Regions from separate parts of the Streptosporangium lutulentum genome, predicted to be linked through region 3. Evidence: riboswitches for the same ligand, from Rfam matches in the RefSeq annotation. Region 3 holds a riboswitch; each other region holds the start of a gene.

Region 1 (9,785 bases), 6.4 Mb from region 3:
CGCATTCGTACATTGAGGCCGCTGGGAACGGACTCAAGCCGAGGGGACCACAACGATGACGACCACCCGCCGAACACCGCCGGCCGGATCCGCCGCGGTCGCCACCGGCGCACCGCTCGGCGCGTCCGCCGCGCAGGCACCCGACCTGCCTTCCACCCCAGCCCGTGCGTGACCCGAGCCGTAAGGAGCGTTGAATGCCAACTCGAGTGAACCGGCAGACCGTCGACCTGTCCGCCTACCCGGACCTCATCGTCCTGTACCTCGGCATGCGGGTGAACCGGCTGTACGGGGTCCGGACCTTCTTCAGCTTCGGCCGGAAGATCAGTGAGTCGGTCGAGGGCAAGCCGGACGGACTGCTGCTGCACGAGCCCGTGTACTACTCGTTCTTCCCGATGAACATGGGGATGCGCCAGTACTGGCGGGACCTGCCCTCGCTGCTCGCCTTCGCCCGGTCCGAGCCGCATCGGCAGTGGTGGCTGGACTTCCTGCGGGACTCGGGCGGCACCGGTTTCTGGCACGAGACGTACTCGGTCAGGGGCGGCATGGAGGCCGTCTACGACGACGTGCCCAAGCCGCTCGGGTTCGGACGGTTCGCCGGGCTCCAGCGCGCTCGTGGACCCATGTTCGGTTCCGCGTCCCGCCTGGGACGCTCCGACGACGACGGCAGCCCGGCCCTGAGCGAGACGGACCTCTACGGGTCCTAGCCGCGCGGGCCGTCGTCGACGGCCACAGGGGGTGTCCGCCCGGTGACGCCCGCCGCCCGCCGCCGATTCGTCGTCGGCTCACCCGTCCGAAGCGGACCGGTTACCCGGCCAGGGCCGTGTGACGGGCCGCCTGGAGCGAGGCCGGGGCTTTCGAGGCGGCCAGCTCCACGGAGGCCGAGGCGAACGCGGTGATGATCGGGTGTGGCCGGGTGCCGTCCCCGGCCAGCTCAGGCTGAAAGAGTGTGGCCAGGAAGAACGGGTGACCGGACAGTTCGAGCACTCGTACGGCTCCGGCGCCGTCACGGCCGGTGAAGTTCAGGCCACCCTCCTCCAGCACGGACAGGTAGTCGGGATTGAGGCCGAAGTCACAGGAGTACTTCTCCACGCTCCTGCCGGCGCCGATGATCCTCTCGACCAGCGAGCCGGGCACCAGCAGGACTTCGTCCTCATGGCCGGCGAGCGAGCACGCCAGCGGCAGCAGCAGGAAGTCATCGGCGTCCGGGTCGTTCTCGGCGTGCGCGACCGGCAGGCCGAGGACGTTGCGCGCGTACTCCAGCAGGGTGTGCTGGAAGCCGCCGCAGGTGCCCAGGAACGGGATGCCACGCTCGCGGGCGATCCTGGCGGCGTTCACCGCGCCCGCCTCGCTGCGATAAGGACTGCCGGGCAGCATCCAGACGCCGTCGAACCCGTCCAGGTCCTGGGCCTCGGTGGTGGGGATCCAGTAGGCGTCCAGCGTCGACTCGTCGCGCTCGCGCAGCGCTTCGAGAATCGACGGGATGCGCACATGGGCCTGGACACTCGGAGATCTGTCGCCGACCAGGGCGATTCTTGCGACCGTCATGTCCTCATCCTCGCCGGAGCTCCAAGGTAAGCGCCAACGATGATTCTTGCTCGCTTGATAAGCGATACTGATGCGTCGTGGATCCACATCTGCTGCGCACGTTCGTGACCGTCGTTCACCGGGGGTCCTTCTCCGCCGCGGCCGAGGATCTCGGCTACACCCAGTCGGCGGTGTCCCAGCAGATCGCCGTGCTGGAGGCGGATCTGGGACTGGCTCTGGTGCACCGCCGCCCGGTGACGCCCACCCCTGCGGGGGAACGACTGCTGGAACACGCCGGTCCGCTGCTGCTACGCCATCGAGCCGCCCGCGCCGACGTCCTGCGCGCCGCCGCCGGCCCGATCGAGCGGCTGACCGTGGTGGCCTCCCCGCTGGCGTGCACCCCGGTGATCGCCCGGAGCCTGGCGCAGGAGCGGCCGGCGGTGACCCTTCGCACGGCCGGACGCGAGAATGTCGCCGAGCAGGTCGCCTCCGGCGCCGCCGACCTCGGGTTCGTCGACGGGATCGCCGCGCCCAGCGATCCGCTGCGCCTGCCGGACGTGGGACCGCTGACCGCCGTCGGTGTGGCCGAGGAGGAGCTGGTGGTGGTCCTGCCCGGCGATCACCCGCTGTCTCGCAGGCGCGGGCTCGCGCTGACCGACCTGGCCGACGCGCTGTGGCTGCAGGCCCCCGCCGCCGTGTCGGTGGAGCGGTTGCGCGAGGTGGCGGGTACGGACGGGTTCCGTGCCGGATTCCACTACGGCGGCGAGGACGTGCACACCCTCCTGAATCTCGCCGCCGCCGGACACGGCCTGACCCTGCTGCCCTCGTCGGTGGCGGCCGGAGTGCCGCTGACCGCGCCGCGCGTCGTGCACCGGGTGGAGATGCTCCACGGTCTCCTCACGTCGGGTCCGGCCCAGGCCGTCGCCGAGCGGCTCCGCTAGGACAGAGCGCATCGAGCCCCCGCTCGTTCAGTCCTTCACTTTACCATAAAAAATGGTACAAATCGGACTTTAAGGACGTATCTTCTTACAGGTGTCGACTCGATCCGCCAGCGGCGCCGTGGACTGGCAGCACGAATGGCTCACATCCCTTACTTCGACAGCGATGACCTGGGCCGCCACCATTCTGGTCGGCGCCCTGGTGGTCTGGGTGCTGACCCGCTACACGCACTGGGGGCGGCAGTTCCGGCGACTCGCCTTTCCCTATCTCAAGCCTGGACGCGGCTGGATCACCTGGCGACCGCTGCTCACCCTCCTGCTGCTGCTCTGGATGACGGTCCTCGCGGTGCGCCTCGAAGTGCTGATCTCCTATGCGACGAACGGCCTCTACACGGCGCTGCAGGGGCTGGACGCGAAGATGTTCTGGTTCTGCGTCACCGTCTTCATGGTCCTCGCGGTGATCGTCGTCTCCAGCGCACAGCTCGCGTATCTCATCACCCAGCGACTGTTCATCCATTGGCGGACCTGGCTCAACGACCGCATGATCGCCGACTGGCTGGACGGGCACGCCTACCATCGGGGCCAGTTCGTGAGCTTCCCGGTCGACAACCCGGATCAGCGCATCGAGGAAGACGTCACGCAGTTCGTCGAGAACTCGTACGACCTGTCGATCGGTGCGATCGACGCCGCCTTGAGGTTGGTGTCGTTCACCGCCATCCTCTGGGGGCTCTCAGGACCGATGTCCGTCTTCGGCCACGCGGTACCGCGTGCGATGGTCTTCCTCGCCTACGTCTACGTGATCATGGCGTCGTTCCTCGCCTTCAGGATCGGTCGCCCGCTGATCCACTTGAACTTCCTGCGAGAGGGCCTCTCCGCCTCTTTCCGCTACACCCTGGTCCGCCTGCGGGACAACTCCGAGAGCATCGCGTTCTGCGGTGGCGAGGATGTCGAGCGGACGGCGCTGTCGGCCAGGTTCTCCAGTGTCATGGGGAACACCTGGGCGATCACCAAGCGGTCCCTGAAGCTTCAGGTGTTCAACGACACGGTCACCCAGATCTCGGTCGTGTTCCCCTTCATCATCCAGGTGCCGCGCTTCTTCAGCGGAACGATCTCCCTCGGTGACATCACCCAGACCGCCGACGCTTTCGGCCAGGTGCACGACTCGTTGTCCTTCTTCAGGAACTCCTACGACTCCTTCGCCACCTACCGGGCGACGCTGAACCGGCTGACGGCGCTGATGGACGCGAACAGGGAGTCGCGCGGCCTGTCGTCGCCGATCTTCACGCATCGCCCCGACGCGCTGGAGATCGAGGGCCTGGGAGTATGGCGTCCCGACAGGCAACCGCTGATCGAGGGCCTGACGCTGAGCATGAGCCCAGGGCAATCACTGCTGGTCAGGGGCGCCTCGGGAAGCGGGAAGACCACGTTGCTGCGCAGCCTGGCCAGTCTCTGGCCGCACGCCCACGGCACCGTCCGCCGCCCCACCGGAGCTCACACGCTCTTCCTGTCGCAGCAGCCCTACCTGCCCCTGGGAAGCCTGCGTACCGCGCTGGCCTACCCCGAGCCCGCGCACCGGATCGGCGACGAGCAGGCGTGCGAGGCGTTGCGCTGGGTGCAGCTCGGCCATTTGGAGGGTCAGATCGACGATGAGGCCCAGTGGTCCCGCACCCTGTCTCCCGGCGAGCAACAGCGCCTCGGCTTTGCCAGGGTCCTGCTGCAGCGGCCCCTCCTGGCCTTCCTCGACGAGGCGACCTCCGCCGTCGACGAAGGTCTCGAACACGCGTTGTACAGCTTGATCCGCGATCGCCTGCCCCGGTGCATCCTCGTCAGCGTCGGCCATCGCAGCACGTTGAACGCCTTCCACACCCACTATCTGGAACTGCTCGGTGCGGGACGCTGGGGCATGGCGCCGGGAGGCGGGTAGGCCGTTTTCGTCCGTGGAACGGTTGGTCTCGACCCGCCAGGTGCACGATCGCCGATGGCCGGCCGGGTGAAGGGCCGGAAAGGGGCTGATGTGACGCCTTCGCTCCCCGGTTCAGACGGCGCGGGTGTCGTCGTACGTCGCACGGTTGGCGAGCACGTCGTCCATGTGCGTCTCGGCCCAGGCCTTGAGGCCGCTCATCATCTGGTGCAGCGAGAGACCGAGATCGGTCAGCTCGTAGGAGACCGTGACGGGCACGGTCGGCGTCGCGGTACGGGTGATCAGACCGTCACGCTCCAAGGAGCGCAGCGTCTGAGTGAGCATCTTCTGACTGACGCCGGCCAGCAGGCGGGACAACTCCGAGTAGCGCATCGACCGGGGCTCACCGGCGCAGTCGGCGCCGAACCGATGCGAGCCGTCGCTGCCCAGCGCGGCCAGGACCAACGTGACCCACTTGTCGGAGATCCGGTCGAGCAGCTTGCGGCTAGGACAGGCCGCAAGGAAAGCGTCATATTCCGCCTTGGTCTGTGCCCTCTTCTGTGCCGCCGTCATCGTCGCCATCGACCGCTCCTCCACCCGTGGGTGCCTTACGAACTCGGAAGTACGTACTTCCCGTCAGGAAGTTACCCCTCCATAGTGAAGCAGGTATCCGTCAGGCACCAGCACCGCCTGGCTCAACACTGAAACCAGAGGTATGAGCATGTTCTCCACTTCCCTTCCCGGCGGCACCTGGACGCTGGGCGACCTGACCGTCACCCGGTTCGGCTACGGCGCCATGCAACTCGCCGGCCCCTGGGTCATGGGGCCGCCCGCCGACCACGACGGCGCACTCGCCGTCCTCCGCGAGGTCGTCGACCTCGGCATCACCCACATCGACACCAGCGACGCCTACGGGCCGCACGTCACCAACCAGCTGATCCGTGAAGCGCTGCACCCGTACCCCGAATCGCTGCACATCGTGACCAAGGTCGGCGCGACCCGCGACCAGCAGGGCGGCTGGCCCCCGGCCCGGGAGCCGGAAAACCTGCGCCGGGCCGTCCACGAGAACCTTGAGAGTCTCGGCCTGGAGGTGCTCGACCTGGTCAACCTCCGGCTCGGCAACGCCGAGGGACCCCAGCCCGGCTCGCTCGCCGAACCGTTCGAGACGCTCGTCGAACTCCAGCGGCAGGGCCTGATCCGGCACCTCGGAGTGAGCACCGCGACGGCGGAACAGGTCGCCGAGGCGCAGGCGATCGCGCCGATCGTGTGCGTGCAGAACATGTACAACCTCGCGTACCGCCACGACGACGCCCTGATCGACGGGCTCGCCGAACAGGGCGTCGCCTACGTGCCCTACTTCCCGCTCGGCGGCTTCAGCCCACTGCAGTCCTCGGCGCTCTCGACCGTGGCCGCCCGGTTGGACGCGACGCCGATGTCTGTCGCCCTGGCCTGGCTACTGCGGCGGTCGCCGAACATCCTGCTCATCCCCGGCACCTCGTCCGCGGCGCACCTGCGCGAGAACATCGCCGGCGCGGAACTCTCGCTCTCCGACGAGGACCTCGCCGAACTGGACAAGATCGGCCTCTGACGAGGCATCCGCCGGCCCACTGTTTGCAACGGCGGCGGTGACCTGCGCGTTCACGCCGTGGCGGTGTTCTCCGGGCAGGTCAGGAGTCAAGGAAGAAAAGCGTTCACCGGCGGAAAAGGATGATCCGCGGCTGCGTCACGGTTTGACGGCAGGCCTCGGCTTGACGGCAGACCTCGGCGCCCGCTCTCAGGTGCGGGAGTGAACCGCACCGGGATCACCGGAGACTCCGGCCTGCCCCGGGTCCTGTGGAGGCGCGGTTCAAGCCGTCGAGCGCGGGTCAGATCGGCAGTCCGATCAGCCCCCACCCGCGACGGTGGGCCTCGCCCACCACCTCTCCCCAATCGCTGAGCAGGTCGGTGAACTCCTCGAAGTTCTTGATCCAACACCCTGAAGGCCGCACGGCGTGCACGGCGAACGGCTCACGAAGTTCCTCAAGGCGCGGTGCGGCCCTGGCCCAGAGTGTGACCAGGGCGGCTACGGCCTCCGGAGGGCAGGCGAGCGACAGGCCCGAGCCCCTGTCGCCGTCAGGAGGGAGCAGCTCGCCATGCACGTGCACAGCATCGTTGTCGGGGTCGGGCCCGTACCAGAACAGCCCTGACAAGAATCCGTCCAGCGTCGCGCGCAGGTCCGGGTCGGCAGAGCCCCGGACCTTCTCCCAGGCTTGGCCGGCCCAGAAATGCGCCTTGAACGAGCCCAGCGTGCGGTAGAACTCATACCTCGCGAACCAGGGCACGCCCGCCGAGGGCCACACCCACCCGCGCTCGGGATCCTCAAGGTCCGAATCATCTTCCGGGTACGCGGCGTCCACGAGCAGTTCCAGGCGCCGGCCGGGTGGGGCCTCCGTGATGCGCGCCCAGTCGACGACCAGGACCGTGATGTCCAATCCCATGCGAGAAGGCTAGGCCCCGAACAGGCACGGACGAGCGGGCTGTTACCCTGGTCCGCGACGCGGGGTGCCCCGAGACGTTCGGGGCTGAGAGCACACCCGTCGAACCTGATCTAGTTCGAACTAGCGAAGGGACGTCATGTTCTGCGACGACGTCTGGGCACGTTCCGCCACACTGCTACAAGCCATCCATCGGCACCCCTTCAACACCGCACTCGGCGAAGGCACACTCGACCGCCGGCTTTTCGCCTTCTACATCGTGCAGGACGCCAGATATCTCGGGGCGTTCTCCAAAGCGCTCGCCACCGCCTCGGTGCGGGCCGACGATTCCCAGGAGGCCGCGTTCTGGTCGCGCAGCGCGCACGCCGCGCTGGACGCCGAGCGGACCCTGCACGAGGGTTACATCGAGGAGTACGGTCTGACCGCCGCCGACCTCGCCGGCATCCGGACCTCACCCACCTGCCTCGGCTACTCCTCCTTTCTGCAGGCCGTCGCGCTCACCGCGCCGTACCCGGTGCTCGTGGCCGCCGTTCTGCCGTGTTTCTGGGTCTACCAGGATGTGGGCGCGGCGCTTCTGAAGCGGACCGGCGACATCGCCGGCCATCCTTACCGGGCGTGGATCTCCACCTATGCCGATCCGGACTTCGCCAAGTCGGTCGAGCAGGCCAAAGAGATCGCCGATCGGCTGGCGGCCACGGCGGACGGCGTGACCCGCGCCGCCATGACCGAGGCGTTCGTCCAGGCCACGGAGTACGAGTGGATGTTCTGGGACAGCGCATGGCACCGGGAGGCGTGGCCCACGGCGCAGTGGCTGCCGGGCGACTGACACCGACGCGTCCACGCGCTGACCCGATCACGCGCTGGGGCGCGAGCGGGTCCTGACCTGTTTGGTTTTACCGCCAGGTCAACCCAGGTTCGGTACTGTGTTCGAGGTGCGGGGTGAAGGGTGATTCCGGAAGCTCCGAAATGCCGCGAAGGACGGCGACCGGGCCGGCGCCCGCCCCTCCCCCGTACGGCGTGGCGGCCCGGCTACGCCTCCAGCGAGCCGAGGGTTTCCCGCAACCACGTCAGCTCCGCCAGGCTGGTGGCCCTCGCGATGGACAGCAACCCCCGCCTGAACGGGTCGTCGAACTCCTCGGCCCGCACCGGCCGGTCCCCTTCGTAGAAGAAGCTGCTCGGCCGGGCGAGGAATTCCAGCCGACGCCGCAGCACCGCCGCCTGCGCCGCGGGATCACCCAGGTGGCGCAGGAACGCCAGCAACACGAACCACTTGTTCTCGTCGCTGATCTCCAGGTCGTCGGGCTCCCGCAGCCGCCGCAGTATCTCCGCCCGTCCCGCGTCGGTCAGGTGGAGCGTCCGCCGGGGCGCCGCGGCCACGCCCGGCTCATCCTGGCGCACCAGCCACCCCGCCGACTCCATCCGCTTGATGGCCGGATAGAGCGTCCCGTCCGCCACCGGACGTACGTGCCCCAGCAACGCCGCCACCCGTCCGCGCAGGTCGTACCCGTGCGACGGCCGGTCGTACAGAAATCCGAGTACCGCCAGCTCCAGCATGACGCCACTATACCTCGCTTGCGATATACCTAGATGCCGATATACATTGCCTCCGATACATCAGGAGGTTGTCATGCACACCGCGATCGTCCACCCGAGTGGCGCCAAGATCCGCTGGGTCGAGTTGCCCGGCACCGGCCCCGCCCGCGTCTACGTCCACGGCCTCGGCGCCTGCGCCGCGCCGTACTTCGCCGCCGCCGTCGCCCACCTCACCGCCGCGCCCATCGGCGGCGTCGCGCAGGGGGCGTGACACCCGGCGAGGTCCCGGCCGCTCGTCAGCCCGCCGTACCGGGCGCCGTGCCGGTCGGTCCAGCCGTGACCGGTGCCCCATGGTCGGCGGCGCTCCACTCCAGGTCTTCGCTCCGCGAAGCCGCCGTCGCCGCCGGTGAGAGCCTCCGGCGTCTTCTCCCTACCGGCCGATATCATGGACGTTCTTCGCCACTTCCGGTTTCGAGATCAGCCGGACGGGGATGTCACGCAGACCTGCGGCAAGAACACCTGACCATCGAGCCCGGAAGGCCTGACCCCGAACATGGCCACCGTCACCGTCGTGATCCCCACGTTCAACGAGGCGGACAATCTTCCACTGATCGCGGAGGCCCTGCTCGCACTGCCACTCGACGACCTGCGGCTCCTGGTCGTCGACGACAACTCCCCCGACGGCACGGGGAAGGTGGCCGACGAGCTGGCCGCCGCGCATCCCGGCCGGGTCGGCGTGGTGCATCGGCCGAACAGGGAGGGGCTCGGGCGCGCCTACATCGAGGGCATGGAGACCGCGCTCGCGGCCGGAGCCGACTTCGTGGTGCAGATGGACGCCGACTTCTCCCATCCCGTCGACGCCGTTCCGCGCCTGCTCGGGACCGCGCAGGCGACCGGAGCGGCGTGCGTGATCGGCAGCCGGTACGTGCCGGGCGGGACGCTGGCCGCCGAGTGGAGCCGCCGCAGGCGGGCCCTGTCGGCCTGGGCGAACTTCTACGTCCGCACCATCCTGCGCATCAGGTTGCGGGATGTGACCGCCGGGTTCAAGATCTGGCGGGCCGAGAGCCTCGCCGCGCTTGACCTCGGCGGGATCTCCTCGGGTGGCTACAGCTTCCAGGTGGAGATGCACTACCGGGCGACCAGGGCGGGGATGACGATCGTTGAGATTCCCATCCACTTCTCCGATCGCCGGGCGGGCACCTCGAAGATGAGCCTGCGGGTGCAACTGGAGTCGGCGCTGATGCCGTGGCGGCTGAGGTTCAGACGCTGAAACGGGTGCCTGAGGATCGGTCCTCACGGTTCCGGGTGCCCGGGTGTCCGACGGTCGCCCGGCGCGCCACGGGCTCACGAATCCTCCGGCGGAGCCCGGGCGCGCGCCGACGCGCACCCGGGTGTGCCGGAGGGGGACGGATCAGC
Region 2 (9,785 bases), 3.9 Mb from region 3:
ACGTAGCGTCGATAATGACGTTCTCATCCTGAGATCGAGAAGTGGCGGAACACGACGTGGCTGACTGGCCGGAAGACGACGATCGCACTCGTGAGCTGCGATCGCCCACGCCCGCGCCCATAGCGCCGCGAGCGGCGGGGCAGCCCGCCTACCCGGTGCCGGGCAGACGGGTGGAGCCCGGACGGGAGGCGGAGGCGGGCGCCGCGCGCCCCCGTGGATCCTCCCGGGTGTACGGCAAGGCGAGGTCGGGCTCCAGCCCCGTCAAGCCCCTGCCCTCGTCCCCCGGGGACGCCCCCACCGCGTTCATGGGCGGCTCCTCCGCCGCGGGTTCCCCCGCCGGGTCCCCGGGTTCTTTCGGGGGGTCCTCGGGCGGGAGGGGCGGCCTGCGGGCGCCGAGCCGCGGCTGGCGGCCCAAGCGGCCCGGCAGGCTGATCGTGCGGATCCTCATCGGCCTGCTCGTGGTGCTGCTGGTGCTGGCCATCGGCGGATATTTCGTGATCAATTCGAGGCTGGAGAAGATCCCCGTCCTCGGCGACTACGAAGGCCGTCCCGCGGACACCGCCGGCACCAACTGGCTGCTGGTCGGCTCCGACAGCCGTGAGGGCCTGAGCAAGGCCCAGCGCAAGGAACTCGCCACCGGCTCGGCGGTCGGCCGCCGGACCGACACGATGATGCTGCTGCACATCCCGGACGGCGACGGCCGCCCGACCCTGGTCAGCCTCCCGCGTGACTCCTACGTGCCGATCGACGGCCACGGCAGCGACAAGCTCAACGCCGCCTACTCCTTCTCTGACGGCGGCCCCAAGCTGCTCGCCAAGACCGTGGAACAGGTCACCGGTCTGAGGCTGGACCACTACATGGAGATCGGCTTCGGCGGCTTCGTGGGCATCGTGGACGCCATCGGCGGGGTCGAGATCAACGTCCCGCAGGCCATCAAGGACCGCAAGGCCGGGATCAACCTGAAGAAGGGCCCGCAGGTGATGGACGGCGGAACGGCCCTCGGGTACGTCCGCACCCGTGCCACCGGCGCCATCCCCGACTTCGACCGGACCCAGCGCCAGCGCCAGTTCTTCTCCGCGGTCGTGAAGCAGGCCGCGAGCCCCGGGGTTCTGATCAACCCCTTCCGCTCCGTCCCGCTCGCCCTGAGCGCCACCGACTCCGTGTCCGTCGGCGACGAGAGCGGAGCCTTTGACCTGCTCTCCCTCGGCCTCGCGATGGGCGGCAACCCGGTCACCACGGTCGTCCCCATCGGCTCGCTGCCGACCATCAACGGCCAGGCCGTCGTCAAGTGGGACACGGAGAAGGCCCTTCGCATGTTCAGGGCGCTGGCCCAGGACAAGCCCGTCCCCAAGGACGTCCTCCCGAAGAAGTAGCCCCGTCCGCGGCGCGAACGCCGAAGACGCCTCCCGCCCGCACCGGGCGCGGGCCTTCCCCCGGCTTCACGTCGGGGGAAGGGCCCGCGTCTCGGCGGTTCGGCCGGCGGAGACGCCAAGGGCCCGTGTCTCGTCGGCGGTCAGTGGCGGTCCGGCCGGCGGAGACGCTACTGGCCGGAGGAGCCCGCCGAGGAGGCGCCGGCGATGGCCCCGCTCATCACGGCCACCATGATCGCGGCGTTGATCGACGCGATGGTCTTGGCGACCGCCTCGCCGGCCCACTCGCCCTCGGTGATCTCCCGGATGCGGTCCCCGCTCGCGCCGGGGAACGCCTTGCGGTCGATCTTGGCCGCATGCAGTACGGCGATCAGCACGGCGATCCGCTCGTCGGGGTCGGTCCCGGACAGCACGCTCTGGACGCGCTCGCGGATGCCCCGCTCGACGCTCGGATCCCGCTCCGGGTAGCGGGAGGAGGGAAAGACCCCAAGGATCTTGTGCTGCTCCTCGCGCAGCACGCCCCGCTCCGCCAGACGGGAGAGCAGGCGCTTGCGGAGCTTGGTCGAATGGAACTTCTGGACCCACCACTCGGGCTTGCGCCCCTTCGGCTCCTCGGCGATCCTGGCCAGCGCCGCGTCGAGCTCCTCGTCCCCGAGGGGGGTCGCGTCGCGGACGGTGACCTGCTTGCCCGCGAGGTCGATCCGGTCGTGGATCGCCAGCTCCGCCAGTACGGCGCCGCCGAGTGCGGCGTCCAGCTCCGAGGAGCCGATCAGTTGCCTGCCCTCCACCTCGCTGTAGGCGAGGAGAAGTACTTCCTCAGCGATCGTTGTCATCGCTCGACCCTACGTCGTGAGCACCACGTGAGGGCCGGGCGCGAAAGCCCGGGGCGCCCTCGGTCCCGACGCCGTGAGGATCGGGGGACCGCTCCGCCACCATCCGGTGCGGGTGCTTCGGCGCCGCGGCCCTGGCTTGAGACAATGCTCAATTTATGAGCATCTCTGCGGAACTGCACGCCATTGGCCGCCCCCTCGTCGACGCGCAGCTCGCCCACCCGACGGTGGCGGGGATCGCGAAGGGAGACCTGGACGATCGGGTGTTCCGGTCCTGGCTGGAGCAGGACTACCTGTTCCTCCTGGACTACGTGCGCGTGTTCTCCCGGCTGGCGTGGCAGGCTCCCGACGGCCATCTGGGCGATCTGGTGGACCTGGCCCACGCCACCTTCCACGAGGAGCTGAACCTGCACCGGTCCCTCTCGGCCGAGTTCGGCGCCGACCTGGAGGGGGCGAGGAAAGGCCCCGCCTGCGTGGCGTACACCTCGTTCCTGCTCGATTCCGCGGCCCGCTACGCGGACGGCCTGGCCGCGCTCTACCCGTGTATGTGGGGCTACTCCACCCTCGGCCGCATCCTCGCGGAGAACCCCCCGGCCGAGCCGCGCTACCGCGCCTGGGTCGACACCTACGCCCACCCGGGTTTCGCCGAGCTGACCGAGCGCATCGCCGTGATGATCGACGAGGCCGCCCCGGACCCCGGCCGGGCCAGGGAGCTGTTCACCGAGGGAATGGCCCACGAGCTCGCCTTCTGGGACGTGCCCTGACCCTCCACCCGGACGGCGCCGCTCAGGGATCGCCGGGACGGCGGCGGGAGGATCCGGCGAAGGCGGCGAGCGGGCGGGACGCAGGGCCGATGCAGGGCCTCTGAGCGGCTTTGGGCCACATTCGGTGAAGGACTTGGGACAATGGGTTCATGAGTGTTCCTGAGATCGAAGTGCAGGCCGTTCCGGACGGGGCGTTCCTGCTCGACGTACGCGAGACCGACGAGTGGCTCGCCGGCCACGCGCCCACCGCCGTCCACATCCCGCTGGGCGAGCTGCAGGCACGGGTCGACGAGGTGCCCAAGGACGCGCCCGTCTACGTGATCTGCCGTCTCGGAGGCCGTTCCGCGAACGCCGCGGCCTGGCTGAACCACGTCGGCTGGGACGCGATCAACGTCGGCGGCGGCATGCAGTCCTGGAATCTCGCCGGTCGTCCCATGGTCGGCGAGAACGGCGGAGAGCCGTTCGTGGCCTGACGGATCGGCGACGGCGACGGCGACGGCGGAGACCCGTTCCCGGCCCGGCGGCGGTGAGAGGGACGGGGTCCGCTCGTCGAACCGACGGGCCTCTCCTCAGAAGCCTGACGTGGCCCTTGCCGAGGGCTCGTGGCCGGATACGGTCCTTGCCAAGAGAGGAATGAATGACATAATCAGGCGAATTGTCTACCGCGGGAGCTCGGGCGTAACCGGGCTGAGAGGGCGGACCACGCAGGGGATCACTCGAATCCTCCGACGCGCCGCCGACCGCATGAACCTGTCCGGGTAATGCCGGCGTAGGGAGCGTGTAATGACGCCCGCCATCACTGATTCCAGCGCTACCGAGGCACCCCTCACCCTCGACGAGGCACCCCCCAAGACCCTTGGCGCGCTCGACCAGGGCGCGTTCTGGGCCAACCTGGGTGTCAGCCTGCTCGGCTTCTCCTTCGCGCTCTTCCTGATCAACCCGCTGCTCGACGAGAACCCGCTCACCTTCAACGCGGCCCTGACCGCGGCCCTCGTCGGCAGCCTGATCGGCACCGCGATGGTCGGTCTCGCGGCGATTCCGGGAGTGCAGACCGGCCAGCCCGCGATGGTGCTGCTGCGCGGGCTGTTCGGCGCGAAGCTCTCCTACGTCCCGACCGTGCTGAACATCATCCAGATGATCGGCTGGGGCGCGTTCGAGCTGTGGGTCATCGCGATGGGCGCGCAGGCGATCTTCGGGCAGTCGGTCCCCTATACGGTCTGGGCGATCGTGGCGGGGGTCCTGACGACGGCGCTGACCATCTACCCTCTGGGAGCCATCCGGCTGATCCGGCGGTTCGTCACGATCGGCGTGATCGTTTCGATGGCCTGGTTCGCGGTGGTCTTCTTCCGTGACACCCCCGTCCAGACCGGCGGCTCCTGGGACGCCTTCGCGCCGGCCGTGGACTTCGTGGTCGCCCTGTCCGTCTCGTGGGTGCCGGTCGCGGCGGACTACGCCAGGCACTCGCGCTCCAGCCGCGCGGCCTTCACCGGCGTCGTCGGCGGCTACACCATCGCCCAGGTGGCCTGCCTGGCCGTCGGCATCTACGCGGTGGCGCTCGCCGGTCACAGCGCGGTGCTGGAGCAGCCGACCGCCGTGTTCGCCCCGTTCGTGGCGGCCCCGCTCGGTGCGCTGTTCTTCGGCGTCCTCGTGCTGCGCGAAACCGACCAGTCGTTCGCGAACGTCTACTCCACGGCGATGTCGCTGCAGAACCTGATGCCGAGGGTGGACCGCCGGATCTTCTCCGTGGCCATCGGCGTGCTGACCACGGCCATGGCCCTTGTCATCGACGTCAACTCCTACAGCGCGTTCCTCAGCATCATCGGTGCGGTGTTCGTGCCGATGCTCGGCGTGCTGGCGGTCGACTACTTCCTGCTCGGCCGCGGGAGGAACTGGGACACCTCCGAGAACGCCCCCTCCCGCTGGCTCATGGTGATCCCGTGGGTGCTCGGCTTCGTCACCTGGTGGATGCTCGCCGCGCCCTCGGCCGTGTCGTGGTGGGCGGAGATCTGGGACGGCGTCAGGGGGGCCGTCGGGTTCACCCCGCAGCCGTGGATGAGCGCGTCGATCGGCGCGTTCCTCGTCGCGGGCCTGGTCACACTCGGCCTGGGTGCGCTCCGCCGCCGGTGAACGAGCGGGGTCCGCGGGCCTGTACGAGCGGGGTCCGCGGGCCTGTAGGAGCGAGGACAGGCGAGGTCCGCGGGCTTGAACGGGCGAGGTTTACGAGCCGCCTGGTGAGCGGTTCACGCCGTTCGCCTCGATGCGCAGCAGTCGCTCCTTGACGGCCGGGCCTCCCGCGTAGCCGCCGAGGACGACCTCGCTCTCGACCACCCGGTGGCAGGGCACGATCACGCACACCGGATTGCTCCCCAGGGCGTTGCCGACCGCGCGCAGCGCCCGTGGCCTGCCGATTCGCTCGGCGATCTCGCGGTAGGTGGTCACCGTGCCGTACGACACCGCGAGCATCATCTGCAGCACGGTCCTGGCGAACTGCGTGGCCAGCCGCAGGTCGATCGTCGTGGTGAAGGCGCGCAGCCGGCCGGAGAAGTAGGCGTCCAGCTCCCGGCGGACCGGGTCGAGCCGGCGCGCGTCGGGCCCGATGAACGTGCCGACCTCCCTGCTGACCCGCTCGAAGACGATGTTCTCGTCCTCGTAGCTGCAGGCCACCACGCCCCGGTTCGTCACGGCGAGGGTGAGGCGTCCCACCGGGCCGTCGAGAGTGCCGAACGCGATGTCCGGATGGCTCGTCCCGATGTAGTTGGGCGAGGTCACCCGTAGCAATGCATCGATGTCGCCGGATGACATGGCCCCACCCTTTCGTATCCAGGTGTGTGGTGACCGCAGCGTATCGGACGGATCGCCCCGGCGAGTGGCGACACGTGCGGGCCGAAAGTGCCAAGATCAGACCGGTTGAGACGGCACTATGGATACGTGGGGTACTACAGGGCCGACAGTGACGATGGCATCGGCCATGTGGCCGTCGCCGGTGCTTCTCATGCGATCGTCGCCGGTGCGCCCAACGCGATCGTCGCCCTTGACCGGGACGAGACCGTTCTCACATGGAATCCGGCCGCGGAACGCCTGTTCGGCTGGTCCGCCGAGGAGGTGCTCGGCCGCCGCGCGCCGGTCGTCCCCGAAGAACTGGTGGCCGAGCACAACGCGGTTCTCGAACGGGTCCGCACCGGTGGTCAGGTGTCGTTGCGGACCAAGCGCTTCCACCGCGACGGCAGCCTGTTCGACGTGCGGGTGGACACCGGCACGCTGCGCTCGGAGAGCGGCGACCTGCTCGGCTACGTCAGCGTCTATCACCTGGCCCAGGACGACGAGACCGCCGACGACCGGACCTCCCGCCGGGCGCAGCTCGTCCGGAGGCTGGCCGACGTGGTCGCCGACATCAACGCCGAGCGGGAGCTGCCCGCCGTGCTCGACCGGATCGCGGCCAGCCTCACCGACCTGACCGGAGCCGACGCGGGCGGGTTCGTGCGCATCGAGGGTGACCGGCTCCGCCTCGTGGCCCGCCACAAACTCCCCGACTCGCTGCGCGGCTCCACCGCCGACCTCCGTACCAGCCTGGTCGGCAAGCTGTTGCGCGGCGGCCGGACCGTGCTGCTGGAGACCGGCGACCAGGCCCGGCTGGACGAGCTGATCTGGTCGCAGGTGCCCGGCCTGCACACCATCGTGCTCGGCCTCGCCGCGATGGGCGGCAGACCGTACGGCGCGCTGTACGCGTTGTTCGCCAAGCGCAAGGTCGGCCATCTGGAGCTGGAGCTGCTGGAACTGCTCGCCGGGCATGCCGGGATCGCCGTCGGCAACGCCATGGCCTACCAGGAGGCCGTACGGCAACGTGCCCACGAGAGAGCGGTGTTCGACGCCAGCGCCGACGGCATCGCGGTCCTCGACGAGCTGGGCAGGGTCACCCAGTGGAACCCCGCGGCCACCGAGCTGACCGGGTTCCACGCGGACGAGGTGATCGGCGGGCCGCCGCCGTTCCGGCTGCCGGAGCCGGGCGACAAGCTCACCATCCAGCTTCCCTCGGGCACCTGGCTGGACGTGCTCAGCGCGGAGATCGTGGAGACCGGCGAGGTCGTGATCGACTTCCGCGACATCACCCGGAGCAAGGAGCTGGAGGAGGCCAAGGATCTCTTCCTGGCCACCACCAGTCACGAGCTGCGCACCCCGATCACCGTGGTCCGGGGCTTCGCCAGCACGCTCGACGCGCGCTGGGACAGCATGACCGACGCCGAGCGGCGCGGCGCCGTGCACACCATCGCCGAGCGGGCGCATTCCCTCAGCCGGCTCATGGACCACCTGCTGCTGGGCTCCCGGGCCGGAGCCGGCGAGCTCACCCTGAAGATCGAGGGCTTCGACCTCGGAGAGCTGGTACGGGCCGCCACGCTGGGCCTGCCGGTCCTGCCCGACCTGCACCGGATCGAGGTGAACATCCCCGACGACCTGCCTCTGGTCTCCGGTGACGCGTTCGCCACCGACATCCTGCTCGGCCAGCTCTTGGAAAACGCGTTCAAATATTCACCGGACGGTGGCCTGATCAGGGTCGAGGCCTGGGTGGACGGTGACCAGGTGGTGCTCGTCGTCGACGACGACGGCGTCGGGATCGCCCATGCCAGCCGGGAGCATGTCTTCGATCGTTTCGTCCAGGGGGACAGCGGTGATCGCCGCCGATTCGGCGGGGTCGGCCTCGGCCTCTACATCGTGCGCAGCCTGGCACGCGCGCAGGGCGGCGAGGTGTCGGCCCATCCGCGTCCCACCGGCGGCACCCGGATGCGGCTGTCCCTGCGTATTGCCGACACGCCCGACCCCCTTACCTAACCGACACGCCGATGCGGTAACGAGTCGGTAACGGATGAGCTGATCTATTGTCGAATGTGCACAAGCTGTAACCGGCACCCGGTTTCTAAGACCATCTAACGGGGCATTTCGGTCGTACAGGGGTGTGTTCCTTAGGGGGAACAGGGATACGGGGAGGTGAGTGCGTCGAGCGTCGTGTTGTTGCCGTATGCACCGTCCAGCGTCGCTGTCGCACGTCAACGCCTCTCCTCTGACCTGCAGGAATGGGGCGTTTACGAAACCGCGATAGACGACGCGGTGCTCGTGGTCAGCGAACTGTTGAGTAACGCGCTTCGTCACGCGCACCCGCTGCCCTCGGGGCAGATCAGAGTGGCGTGGCGCTGGGCCGAGGAACACGTCGAGGTTGCGGTGAGTGACGGTGGCGCCGCCACCGAACCTCGGGCAGGCCGCCCCACCCTCTCCTCGTTGGGAGGGCGGGGCCTCGGCATCGTCGAGTATGTGGCCTCCAGGTGGGGGGTCAGGCACGAGGGCGAGACCACCACGGTGTGGGCGGTGGTCACCGCCGTCAGCACGGTCAGTAACGGCCAGGCGGGCAACGGCAAGGTTTCCGTCGCCGAGCCCGCCCTGCGGGAGTGCGGTTAGGTCCTGTCTCGTCTCACGACTCGTGAGACGAGACAGGGCATCGCGGACCGGTCCCCGGCGAGACCGGACGGAACCAGGACACCCGGCGAGGCCGGACGGCGGAGCGGCCCGTGCGGGCGAGACGGTACGGCTCAGTACGGCTCGGTACGGTTTCAGTGCGCGGCGAGTGCGGGACGGTGCAGAACGGCCCGCTCACCGGCCGCCCACGCGGTGGTGACGAGCAGGTAGACGCCCGCCGCGAGCGGAAGCACGGCCGCGGCCAGCAGCGTCCCGAACGGCAGCAGCGGCATGATCCTGCGCAGGACCTCCGGCTGCACCTCGTCGCTCATCGTCCGCCGCATCCGGCGTGATGTGATAAATGCCACAGCGAGCAGCAGCAGGAAGAGCCCGGCGAAGACCAGCGTCGGTCCGCTGAGCAATCCGAACCCGGCCACCGTGCTCGCGAACTGCTGCCCCAGCGGCACCCCGAACAGCCCGTGGGTGAGGAGCACGTTGGCGTTCCCGGCGATCGTCGAGGAGATGAAGACCTGGTACATCACCATGAAGAACGGCATCTGGGCGACCCCCGGCAGGCAACCGGCCAGCGGCGAGGTCTTCTCCCTGGCGTAGAGGGCGGACAGCTCCCGCCGGAGGCGCTCGGGGTCGCGGCCGTGCCGTTTCCTCAGCTTCCGAACCTCGGGCGCGAGCCGTAGCCTCGCCCGCTCGCCCCTGGCCTGCATGACGCCGAACGGCAACAGCAGGAGCCGGACGCCGAGGGTGAACACGACGATCGCCAGCGCGGTGGAGTTCAGGGGCTGGGCGAGCGCGTTGATGAGATCGGCGGTGAACTCGATGACGGAGTCGAACATGGGGGGCCCTTCTGGACTGGAATGGAATCAGCACAGAAGGCGCCCGCGGATCCGGACGGGTCTGGTCGTCTACGCGGGCGCCGGGCCCGCCGAGGGTGCTCTGGGCCGGGACCTCCCGGCCGCGTCGGGGTCGCGCTGCCGTACGAACATGGTCCGCCTGGCCCGGTCGCGCCGGGACAGCGGCGAGCGCCGCTCCGCCTCCGAGGTGACAGGCAGCGAACGCAGTGCCCAGGCGAGCAGGAGCACGCCCAGCCCGACCACGGCGGTCGCCGTCATGAACCCGCCGTCGCCGAGCAGCCAGACGGAAAGCGTCTGGAGGGCGAGGAGCAGGTTCACTTGCCGGACTTGCCGAACTTGCCGAACTTGCCGAACTTGCCGACCACGGTGACCGCGGCGACGGCCACGACGGCCACCAGCGCCAGTACGAACACGAACTTGAGAAGCCCGAAGAGCGCCGGCAGCAGGAGCCCGAAAACCACGTAGAGCGCGAGGACGACGCCCAGAACTGCCATCACGGTACGACTCATG
Region 3 (9,785 bases):
AGATGCGTGCGCCGGTGCGGAGTGCCAAGGCGATCGAGTCCGAAGGACGGGCGCTCACCTCGACCCCGTTCGAGAACACAAGATCGGCGAAGAAGATCCCGTCGCGTAGCGCGACGATGTTGACCGTGCTCAGCCGGATCCCCAGCCCGTCGAGCACATCACGGAAAAGGTCATGGGTGAGCGGCCGGGGCGGTGGCTCCTCGGCCTGGGCCATGGCGATCGCCGTGGCCTCAGTCATACCGATCCAGATCGGTAGATAGCGCTCTCCTTGCGCCTCCTTGAGCAGGACGATCGGCTGGTTGGAGGGCATCTCAACCCGAACGCCCACGACCTCCATCTGCAACACGGGCTGCTCCGTCTTCGCTGGATTCCGACCGGTTTGTTCAACGTAACACTCGTGGGGGTACGAGTGCCTGGTCAGGTTCTCACCGGCCCAGGACCCCACGAACGCCCGAACGCAGAAGTGAGGCGTGCAATTCCAGCAGCAGGCCCGTTATCTCCCTGGCCGTCTCGTCGGCCTGGTCGATGGCGCCCGGCCCCCGGCGGCGCAGCAGAGGGGCGACGGCCTGCTCCACGAGGCCGGCCTCGCGCTCGGCGGCGGCCCTGACCGCCCGCAGGTGACGCGCCCGCAGGCCGAAGGCCGCGAGGGCGCCGACGCTGCGGGCCACGGCCAGCGCCTCGGCGTTGTAGTGGCGGGCCACGGCGGCCAGCAGGCCGTAGTCCTCCAGCTCTGTGAGGGTCTCCTCGTCGAGCTCGGCGGCGGCGAGGAGCTCCTCGCGGCTGAGACGGACCTCGGGGGGCGCGTCGTCGGGGACGGCCCGCGGTTTCGAGACCGGCCGATCGTCGCGATCGGCCGCCTCGAGGTGGTCCTTGATCACACGCAGCGGCAGGTAGCGGTCACGCTGCTCGCTGAGGATGTAGCGCAGCCGCTCGACGTCGGCGTAGGTGAACTTGCGGTAGCCGGAGGGACTGCGCTCCGGCTCGATCAACCCCTCGCCCTCCAGGAAACGAATCTTGGAGATGCTGACGTCGGGGAACTCGCTCTGCAGGAGAGCGAGCACCTCCCCGATGCTCATGTGCGCACGAGCGGCCTGCGAGCTCATCATCCTCCAGCGGCGCCACGGGTGAGGAAGACCAGGCGGAACTTGCCGATCTGCACTTCGTCCCCGCCGTACAGCGGGACCTCCTCGATCCGCTCGCGGTTGACGTAGGTGCCGTTCAGGCTGCCGACGTCACGGACGGTGAACATCGCGCCGCCGTGCCGGTAGAACTCCACGTGACGCCGCGAGACCGTGACGTCGTCGAGGAAGATGTCGCTCGCGGGATGACGGCCCACTGTGGTGAGGTCGTTGTCCAGGAGAAAACGGCTGCCCGCGTTGGGACCGCGCATGGCGACCAGCAACGCGGTGCCCGGGGGCAACTGCTCCACGGCTTGCCGCTCGGCGAGAAGCGTCTCTCCGGTCTCCGCCTCGTAGGCCTCGATCCCGGAGAGGGAGATGGTCGACGTGCTGTCTCCGGGTGGTTCGGCCCTGCTCAGCGGCGACCCGCAATGTGAACAGAAACGGGCATCCTCAGGGTTGGCATGACCGCACTGCGTGCAGTAGACGCTCGGCATCGATCGGCTCGGCCTCCTACCGCGAAGACGCGGCAACGGTGCTCAGGATGCGCGCCTCGCTTCTTCGCTTCTCAAGTGTTCTTTCAGACTGCGAATGTCGCAACCTACAGTGATGAGACGCGAAGGTCAAGGCTGACGCGGACCGCGGGTTCGGTCGGTGACAAAGTTACAGCGGGTACTGCCCGCGGTCCATGCCGCCGCGCTGTATTCGCTGTGTTTGCTGTGGGTTTCGTGTCCAGGTGATCCGCCGTGTTCGCCGCGTCCGCCGTGTTCGCCGGGAGGCCGGGAGGCCGGGACCGGGTGACCGCCCGTCAGCCGCCGGCCGCCTCCTCCACCACTCGCGCCCAGTGCTCGATCATGACCTGCGCGGAGTCGACGTCGGACCCCTCGGCCCACAGGTGGGTGACGGCCTCGGCCGGGTCGGGCAGCACCAGCGCCCAGCTCCCGTCCTCGGCGACGACCCGCACCCCGTCGGTGGTGTCGATGCGGTGGTGCTCGGCGGCCTCGATGACCGATCGCATCACCGCGCCCTTGGCCGCCCACGGGGTCGGCACCGTCCGGCGCAGCAGCTTGGCCTCGGGGATCCTGGCGTCGATCTGGCTGAGCGACAGCCGGGTCCTGGCCACCAGGCCGAGCAGGCGCAGGAAAACCGCCAGGCCGTCCACCGTGGGGCCGAACTCGGGCACGATGAAGCCGCCCCGCCCGTCCGCCGCGAAGACCATCTCCGGCCTTCTGGCGGCGGCGGTGAGCGCGTCGATCGCGGTGGAGGTCCACTCGGCCTGCACCCCGTGGAACCGGCAGACCTGCTCGGCCACCCGGGTGGTGGTGACGGGCAGCGCCACCCTGCCGCCGCGCCGTTCGGCCGCGACCAGGTCCAGCACCACCAGCAGGGCCCGCTCCTCGCTGATCAGCTGGCCCATCTCGTCCACGAGCGCGACCCGCTCCCCCACGGGGTCGAACCGCACCCCGAAGGCCGCCCTGGAGGAGCTGACGAGCTCCGCGAGGCGCTGGAGGTCGCGGCGGCGCTCGGCGAAGGTCTCGGTGGGAGAGGCGTCGTCCAGCCTGTTGTTGACGGTCAGCACGTCCACCCCGACCCTGCCGAGGAGGCTGGGCAGGACGAGCGAGGAGGTGCCGCCCGCGCAGTCGACCACGACCTTCATGTCCGCGTCGCGGACCCCGGTGATGTCCACGCAGCGCAGCAGTTCGTGGGTGTAGTCCTCCACCGCCCTGGCGGGGAAGCTGAGCTCGGCGATCTCGCCGGGGAAGGCCCTGCGGAACTCCTGCCGGGCGAAGACCCGGTCCAGCTTGCGCTGGGCCGCCGGAGACAGGTCGGCGCCGTGCTCGTCCATGAAGACGATGTCCACGCTCTGGGGGTCGCCGGGGGTGGTGCGCAGCGCTATGCCGCCGACGGCCTTCTCCCTGGCGGTGTGGAAGCGGGCGACGGGGAGCGCGGCGGCCTCCAGATCGAGCACGTTGATCGCGCTGGCGTTCAGGGCGCTGATCACGGCCCGCTTGAACGCCCGCGCGGCGCGGGAGGAGTCGCGGGAGGTGATGACCGAGGCGCCCTTCTTCAGGGTGGTGGCGTAAGCGCTGGCCAGCCGGACGCACAGCTCGGGGGTGATCTCCACGTTGACCAGCCCGGACACCCCTCGCGGGCCGAACAGGTTGCGCTGGCCCCGCGGCTCCCAGATGACGCTGTTGTTGATCACCGCCCCGGCTTCGATGGTCTTGAAGGGGTAGATCTTGACCCCGGAGGAGATGTACGCCTCGGCCTCGATGATGCACTCGTCGCCGACGACGGCGCCCTCCTCGACCCTGGCGCCGGTCATCAGGTCGGTGTTCTTGCCGATGACGCAGCCGCGCAGGTGGGTGCTCGGGCCGACGTAGACGTTATCGTGAACGGCCGCGCGATGCAGGAATGCTCCCTCGCGGACCACGGCGTTGCTTCCCAGCACGGAGTATTCGCGCAGCTCGGCCCCGGCCTCGACCTTGGCGTAGTCGCCGATGTAGAGGGGGCCCTTGAGGATGGCGTCGGCGTCCACCGAGGCGCCTTCGGCCACCCAGATGCCCGGCGAGACCTCGAAGGCGTCTATGTCCACCTTCACCCGGCCCGACAGCACGTCGGCCTGAGCCTTGAGATAACTCTCGTGGGTGCCGACGTCCTCCCAGTAGCCCTCGGCGACGTAGCCGTACAGCGGGGCGCCGCGCTCCAGCAGCTTCGGGAACACGTCGCCCGACCAGTCGACGGACTCTCCTACGGCGATCTCGTCGAGGACCTCCGGCTCCATCACGTAGATGCCGGTGTTGACGGTGTCGGAGAAGACCTGACCCCAGGTGGGCTTCTCCAGGAAGCGCTCCACCCGGCCCTGGTCGTCCACGATGACGATGCCGAACTCCAGCGGGTTGGGGACGCGCTTGAGCCCGATGGTGACCATCGCGCCGTTCTCGCGGTGGAACCGGACCATGTCGGTCAGGTCGATGTCGGTCAGCGCGTCACCGGAGATGACCAGGAAGCGCTCGTCGCGAAGCTTGTCGGCGGCGTTCTTGACGCTGCCGGCGGTGCCGAGGGGCGTGTCCTCGGTGGCGTAGTACAGGCTCATCCCGAGCTCGTCGCCGTCGCCGAAGTAGTTTCGGACCAGGGCGGCCAGGAACTGCACGGTCACCACGGTCTCGGTGAAGCCGTGCCGTTTCAGCAGCCGCAGCACATGCTCCATGATCGGCCGGTTGATCACAGGCAATAGAGGTTTGGGCTGGTTCGCGGTCATCGGCCGGAGCCGAGTTCCCTCCCCGCCCGCCATCACAACGGCCTTCACAGATCACCTCTTAAGGCGTTTAGCCTCGCTTATGAGCTGACGCACCTGTACCCAATACAGCACCCCGGACCACCAGTACAGACCTGTTCCCCAGATCGCGAGCGACCAGCCGACGAATCGGGCCGGATCCGCGTACCAGGCGTCGTAGTGGGCGAGGAAGAGCAGAGGGAAGGCGTAGAGCAGGTTGGCGGTGGCCGCCTTGCCGAGGAAGTGCACCGGCAGCGCCGGGCCGTACCCGAGGCGGCGCAGGATGAGGGGGATTCCCAGCAGCATGACGTCCCGCAGCGGGATCGCCAGCGCGAGCCACCAGGGGATGATGCCGCGCATGGCCAGGCCGAACAGCGTGGCCAGGATGTAGAGCCGGTCTGCCAGCGGATCCAGCAGGCGGCCGAGCTTGCTCGTCTGGTTCCAGGCCCGTGCGATCTTGCCGTCGAGCCAGTCGGAGAACCCTGCCAGCATCAGCAGCGCGACGGCCCAGCCGTCGGCCTGGGGGCCCAGCACCAGCCAGAGGAAGACCGGCACGCCGAGAAGCCTCGCCAGGCTCAACGCGTTGGGAACCGTCCAGATTCGATCTTCGGCCCCCGATGCTTCCGGATTCACCGATATGTCTCCCTCCCCGTACCTGATGGTGACACTACTGCGTCGGCTGCGAATGGGGGATGGCGGGCGGACGAGGGAGCGTTTATGGTTTTGATCAACCAACGCGGGAGCCCGGAGGACCGGGCTGAGAGGACGGCTACTGCGGCCGCCGACCGCTAGAACCTGCTCCGGATAATGCCGGCGAAGGGAGTTTGCGCGATGACTTCCGCGCGTATTTCCAGCTTCAAGACCTACCAGGGCGACCTGAACGTCCCCATGCGCGAGGTGCGCCTGACCAACGGCGAGTCGGTCACCCTGTACGACACCTCGGGCCCCTACACCGACCCGTCCCAGGTCACCGACATCACCCGCGGCCTGCCCCGCCTGCGGGAGGAGTGGATCCTGGACCGGGCCGACACGGCCCGGTACGGCGGCCGTCCCGCCGAGCCCGGCGACGACGGCTACCGGGACCGGGACTCCTGGGCCCGCGACCTCCGTTCCCTCGACGCGGTCTTCACCGGCGGCGGCGACCGGCCGCTGCGGGCGACGGGGGCGCCGGTGACCCAGCTCGCCTACGCCCGGCGCGGCCTGATCACCCGGGAGATGGAGTTCGTCGCGATCCGCGAGGGCGTGACCCCGGAGTTCGTCCGGGCCGAGGTGGCCGCCGGACGGGCGATCATCCCGGCCAACGTCAACCACCCGGAGAGCGAACCGATGATCATCGGCCGCAACTTCCTGGTGAAGATCAACGCCAACATCGGCAACTCCGCCGTGGCCTCCACCATCGAGGAGGAGGTGGACAAGATGACGTGGGCCACCCGGTGGGGCGCCGACACCGTGATGGACCTGTCCACCGGGCGCAACATCCACACCACCCGCGAGTGGATCATCCGCAACTCCCCCGTGCCGATCGGGACCGTCCCGCTCTACCAGGCGCTGGAGAAGGCCGGCGGCGACGCGGCCGGCCTGTCGTGGGAGATCTACCGCGACACCCTGATCGAGCAGTGCGAGCAGGGCGTGGACTACTTCACCGTCCACGCGGGGGTGCGCCTGGCCCACGTGCCGCTGACCGCGCGGCGCAGGACCGGCATCGTCTCCCGGGGCGGCTCGATCATGGCGGCCTGGTGCCTGGCCCACCACCGCGAGAGCTTCCTCTACGAGCACTTCGCCGACATCTGCGAGATCCTGGCCCGCTACGACGTGGCGTTCTCGCTGGGCGACGGCCTGCGCCCCGGGTCGATCTCCGACGCCAACGACGAGGCGCAGTTCGCCGAGCTGCGGACGCTGGGCGAGCTCACGAAGATCGCCCACGCGCACGACGTCCAGGTGATGATCGAGGGGCCCGGCCACGTCCCCATGCACAAGATCAAGGAGAACGTCGACCTGCAGCGCGAGCTCTGCGACGACGCCCCGTTCTACACCCTCGGCCCGCTGACGACCGACATCGCCCCCGGCTACGACCACATCACCTCGGCCGTCGGCGCGGCGATGATCGGCTGGTACGGCACGGCCATGCTCTGTTACGTCACGCCCAAGGAGCACCTGGGCCTGCCGAACAAGGACGACGTGAAGACCGGCGTGATCACCTACAAGATCGCGGCGCACGCGGCCGACCTCGCCAAGGGCCACCCCGGCGCGCAGGCCTGGGACGACGCCCTGTCCGACGCCCGGTTCGAGTTCCGCTGGGAGGACCAGTTCGACCTCTCCCTGGATCCCGACACCGCCCGGTCCTTCCACGACGAGACGCTGCCCGCCGCCCCGGCCAAGACCGCGCACTTCTGCTCGATGTGCGGGCCGAAGTTCTGCTCCATGAAGATCAGTCACGACGTGCGCAGGTTCGCCGAGGAGCGCGGCCTGACCGACGCCGAGGCGTTGGAGGCCGGGATGAGGGAGAAGTCCGAGGAGTTCTCCCGTGAGGGCGGCCGGGTCTACCTGCCCGTCGAAAGCCTCTGAGGGCGCCCGGCGGGGGCGGGGAGGGCGTCGTTCCCCCCGGCCCCGCCTCCCCTTCGCCGAGGGCCGGTGAGGACACCTGGTGAGGCATGGGGAGGACGTCGTTCCCGGCGCCGTCTTCCCCGCGTCCATCGGGTCTCCCGGAGCGGGAGGGCGGCGTACTCGCCGCCCGCGCGAACCCTCTACCCTTCACAGCATGACGAAAGACACCACGCTCTTCCTGGGCCAGTGGCTGCGCTCCCCGGGGACCGTCGGAGCGGTGGCGCCGAGTTCGCGACGACTCGCCGAGGCGGTGACCGCACCGGTTCCGCACCGGGGCGATCCCGTGATCGTCGAGCTCGGTCCCGGCACGGGCGCGTTCACGGCCGAGATCCAACGTCGGCTGGGAGGCCGGGGACACCACCTGGCCGTCGAGATCAACCCGAAGCTGGCCGAGTTCCTCGCCGACCGGAACCCGAAGGTGGACGTCGTGGTCGACGACGCGGTACGGCTGCCGCAACTGCTCCAGGAGCGCGGTCTCGGCAAGGCCGACGTGATCGTGAGCGGGCTCCCCTGGGCGGCGTTCTCCTCGGAGACGCAGACCAACCTGTTGAACGCCGTCGTCGCGATCATGGGACCCCAGACGGCCTTCACCACTTTCGCCTACAGCTTCGCCAAGCGGCTGCCGCCCGCGCGGCGCTTCAAGAAGCGCCTGACCGACACCTTCGAGGAGGTCGTCCTGGGCCGGACCGTGTGGGGCAACGTGCCGCCGGCCTTCGTCTATCACGCGCGCAGGCCGCACGAGCACGCGGACGCCTCGGGCTGATCGGGCGGACGGCCCGCGCCGACCGCCCTCGCGAAGCGGTGGAGTGTTACCCGAACATCGTTCTACGATTGCGCCCGCAACCAGAATGGAGTTGATCGCGGTGGACTTCACCCTTCCCGAGAGCGCGCTCGCCGTCCAGCGCGGCATCGCCGACATCTGCGCGCGCTACGACCTGGACTACTGGCAGCGTTGCGAGAACGACAAGCGCTGGCCGGAGGAGGTCTGGGCGGAGCTCGCCAAGGGGGGCTGGCTCGGTCTGGCCGTGCCCGAGGAGTACGGCGGCGGCGGGCAGGGCCTGCTGGAGCTGGCCGTGGCCACCGAGACCCTGTCCGCGTCCGGCTCGGCCGGCGGCTCTGCGTTCACGTACGTGCTCACCCCCGGCTTCGGCGCCATGACCCTGGCCAGGCACGGCAGCCCGTGGCAGCGGGGCGAGCTGTTGCCCAGGCTCGCCACCGGCGAGCTGGAGACCTGTTTCGCCCTGACCGAGCCGGACGCCGGATCCAACGCCCTGGGCATCTCCACCTTCGCCCGCCGTGACGGCGAGGAGTTCGTCGTCACGGGCCGGAAGATCTGGATCACCGGCGTGCAGCGCGCCACCTGGATGCTCCTGGTCACCCGGACCATTCCCGCCGCCGAGGCCAAGCCCCGCAGCGACGGCCTGACGGTCCTGCTGGTGAACGTCCCCGACGCGGTCGCCGCCGGGCGGCTCTCCTTCCAGCCGATCCCGAAGATGGGCGCGAACACCACCCCGTCCAACATGGTCTTCATCGACGAGCTGCGGGTGCCCGCGGCGAACGTGGTGGGCGAGGTGGACCAGGGCGCGCGGGTGCTGTGGGACATCCTCAACCCCGAACGGATCCTGCTGGCCGCCTCCGCCCTGGGCGGCGCCGAGGTCGCGTTGAGGGTGGCCGTGCGGTACGCCAAGGAGCGCGAGGTCTTCGGCCGCCCGATCGGCGCCAACCAGGCCATCGCCTTCCCGCTCGCCCAGGTCAAGGCCAAGATCGAACTGGCCAGGCTGATGCTCTACAAGGCCGCGTGGCTGTTCGACAGCCGCCGGCCGTGCGGCACCGAGGCCAACATCGCCAAGCTGACCGCCTCCCAGGCCGCCTGGGAGGCGGCCGACCACGCGTTCCAGACCCACGGCGGCATGGCCTACTCCCTGGAGTATCCGGTCGCCCGGCTGCTGGCCGACGCCCGCATCGGCAGGGTCGCCCCCGTGACCGAGGAACTCCTGCTGAACCATCTCGCCACCCAGGTGCTCGGGCTGCCCAGAAGTTTCTGAGCCGGTTGCCGGACGCGCCGCGGGGGAAGACCATTGAGCAGATCTGAGCGAGCACGAGGGAGTGGTCGATGTCCGTCTACGCCAGCACCGTGGTCAACACCCCCGCCGACGAGGTGTGGAGCTACCTGAGAGACTTCGGCAACCTGGCCGAGTGGCTGCCCGGAATGACCTCCTGCGTGATAGAGGAGGGCGTGAACTCACAGCCGGGGGCGGTGCGCAGGATGGAGGGCCCGGGCGGGCTCTTCAGGGAGCGGCTGCTCGTCCTCGACGACGACGCCCGCTCCGCGACCTACGAGATCCTGGAGTCCCCGCTGGCGGTCACCAACTACCGCGCCACCTATCGGGTCGCCCCGGTCACCGACAGCGGCCAGGCGTTCATCGAGTGGTCGGCCACCTTCGAGGCCGACGACGAGGCGAAGCTCAACAAGATCTTCACCCGCGGCGTCTTCGAGCCCGGCCTGGCCTCCCTGAACAAGCGTTTCCAGGACGGCCTCTCGTAGGTCCCGCCGGAAATCCTCCCGGCGGTGGCTCCTGCGCCTTCCTCAGGGCCCGGCCCCTCGTCTTCTTCGAGGTGACCGGGCCCCGGCCTGTTCCCCGGTGTCGCGCGGATCAGTCGCCGCTGCCGCGGCTCGCCCGCTGGAAGCTCGCGAGGACCGCGAGCGCCGGCCAGGGCCGCGCTCCCGTTCGTGTGGGACCTGGTTTCACCACGGTGACGGACATGTCGTGGTCATCCTCTCGCTC

Evidence for each region. Region 3 has a riboswitch for thiamine pyrophosphate ahead of thiC (phosphomethylpyrimidine synthase ThiC). Riboswitches for the same ligand answer to the same signal wherever they lie in the genome.
Region 1: it holds a riboswitch for thiamine pyrophosphate, as region 3 does, so the genes downstream of both, J2853_RS45450 (TenA family protein) here and thiC (phosphomethylpyrimidine synthase ThiC) in region 3, are expected to answer to the same signal.
Region 2: it holds a riboswitch for thiamine pyrophosphate, as region 3 does, so the genes downstream of both, J2853_RS34370 (purine-cytosine permease family protein) here and thiC (phosphomethylpyrimidine synthase ThiC) in region 3, are expected to answer to the same signal.

What each region holds. Positions count from the first base shown of each region.
Region 1 covers NZ_JAUSQU010000001.1:10,112,481-10,122,265, reverse strand. The annotation lists gene J2853_RS45485 (monooxygenase family protein) at 195-704, shown strand; gene J2853_RS45480 (CTP synthase C-terminal region-related (seleno)protein) at 805-1,545, opposite strand; gene J2853_RS45475 (LysR family transcriptional regulator) at 1,623-2,465, shown strand; gene J2853_RS45470 (ABC transporter ATP-binding protein/permease) at 2,557-4,386, shown strand; gene J2853_RS45465 (winged helix-turn-helix transcriptional regulator) at 4,498-4,944, opposite strand; gene J2853_RS45460 (aldo/keto reductase family oxidoreductase) at 5,078-5,950, shown strand; gene J2853_RS45455 (hypothetical protein) at 6,228-6,839, opposite strand; TPP riboswitch at 6,890-6,988, shown strand; gene J2853_RS45450 (TenA family protein) at 6,976-7,662, shown strand; gene J2853_RS45445 (PadR family transcriptional regulator) at 7,866-8,390, opposite strand; gene J2853_RS45440 (hypothetical protein) at 8,464-8,640, shown strand; gene J2853_RS45435 (polyprenol monophosphomannose synthase) at 8,923-9,639, shown strand; gene J2853_RS45430 (glycerophosphodiester phosphodiesterase family protein) at 9,781-9,785, opposite strand, start outside.
Region 2 covers NZ_JAUSQU010000001.1:7,634,716-7,644,500, reverse strand. The annotation lists gene J2853_RS34390 (LCP family protein) at 57-1,373, shown strand; gene J2853_RS34385 (GOLPH3/VPS74 family protein) at 1,541-2,203, opposite strand; gene J2853_RS34380 (TenA family protein) at 2,359-2,964, shown strand; gene J2853_RS34375 (rhodanese-like domain-containing protein) at 3,114-3,437, shown strand; TPP riboswitch at 3,619-3,757, shown strand; gene J2853_RS34370 (purine-cytosine permease family protein) at 3,748-5,091, shown strand; gene J2853_RS34365 (methylated-DNA--[protein]-cysteine S-methyltransferase) at 5,182-5,766, opposite strand; gene J2853_RS34360 (sensor histidine kinase) at 5,893-7,788, shown strand; gene J2853_RS34355 (ATP-binding protein) at 7,945-8,409, shown strand; gene J2853_RS34350 (YidC/Oxa1 family membrane protein insertase) at 8,562-9,257, opposite strand; gene J2853_RS34345 (DUF6412 domain-containing protein) at 9,327-9,593, opposite strand; gene J2853_RS34340 (hypothetical protein) at 9,590-9,784, opposite strand.
Region 3 covers NZ_JAUSQU010000001.1:3,692,130-3,701,914, forward strand. The annotation lists gene J2853_RS16520 (bifunctional nuclease family protein) at 1-346, opposite strand, end outside; gene ftsR (transcriptional regulator FtsR) at 426-1,076, opposite strand; gene J2853_RS16530 (double zinc ribbon and FHA domain-containing protein) at 1,103-1,615, opposite strand; gene J2853_RS16535 (mannose-1-phosphate guanyltransferase) at 1,927-4,428, opposite strand; gene clsA (cardiolipin synthase ClsA) at 4,432-5,028, opposite strand; TPP riboswitch at 5,122-5,234, shown strand; gene thiC (phosphomethylpyrimidine synthase ThiC) at 5,227-6,960, shown strand; gene J2853_RS16550 (class I SAM-dependent methyltransferase) at 7,154-7,762, shown strand; gene J2853_RS16555 (acyl-CoA dehydrogenase family protein) at 7,863-9,044, shown strand; gene J2853_RS16560 (SRPBCC family protein) at 9,113-9,544, shown strand.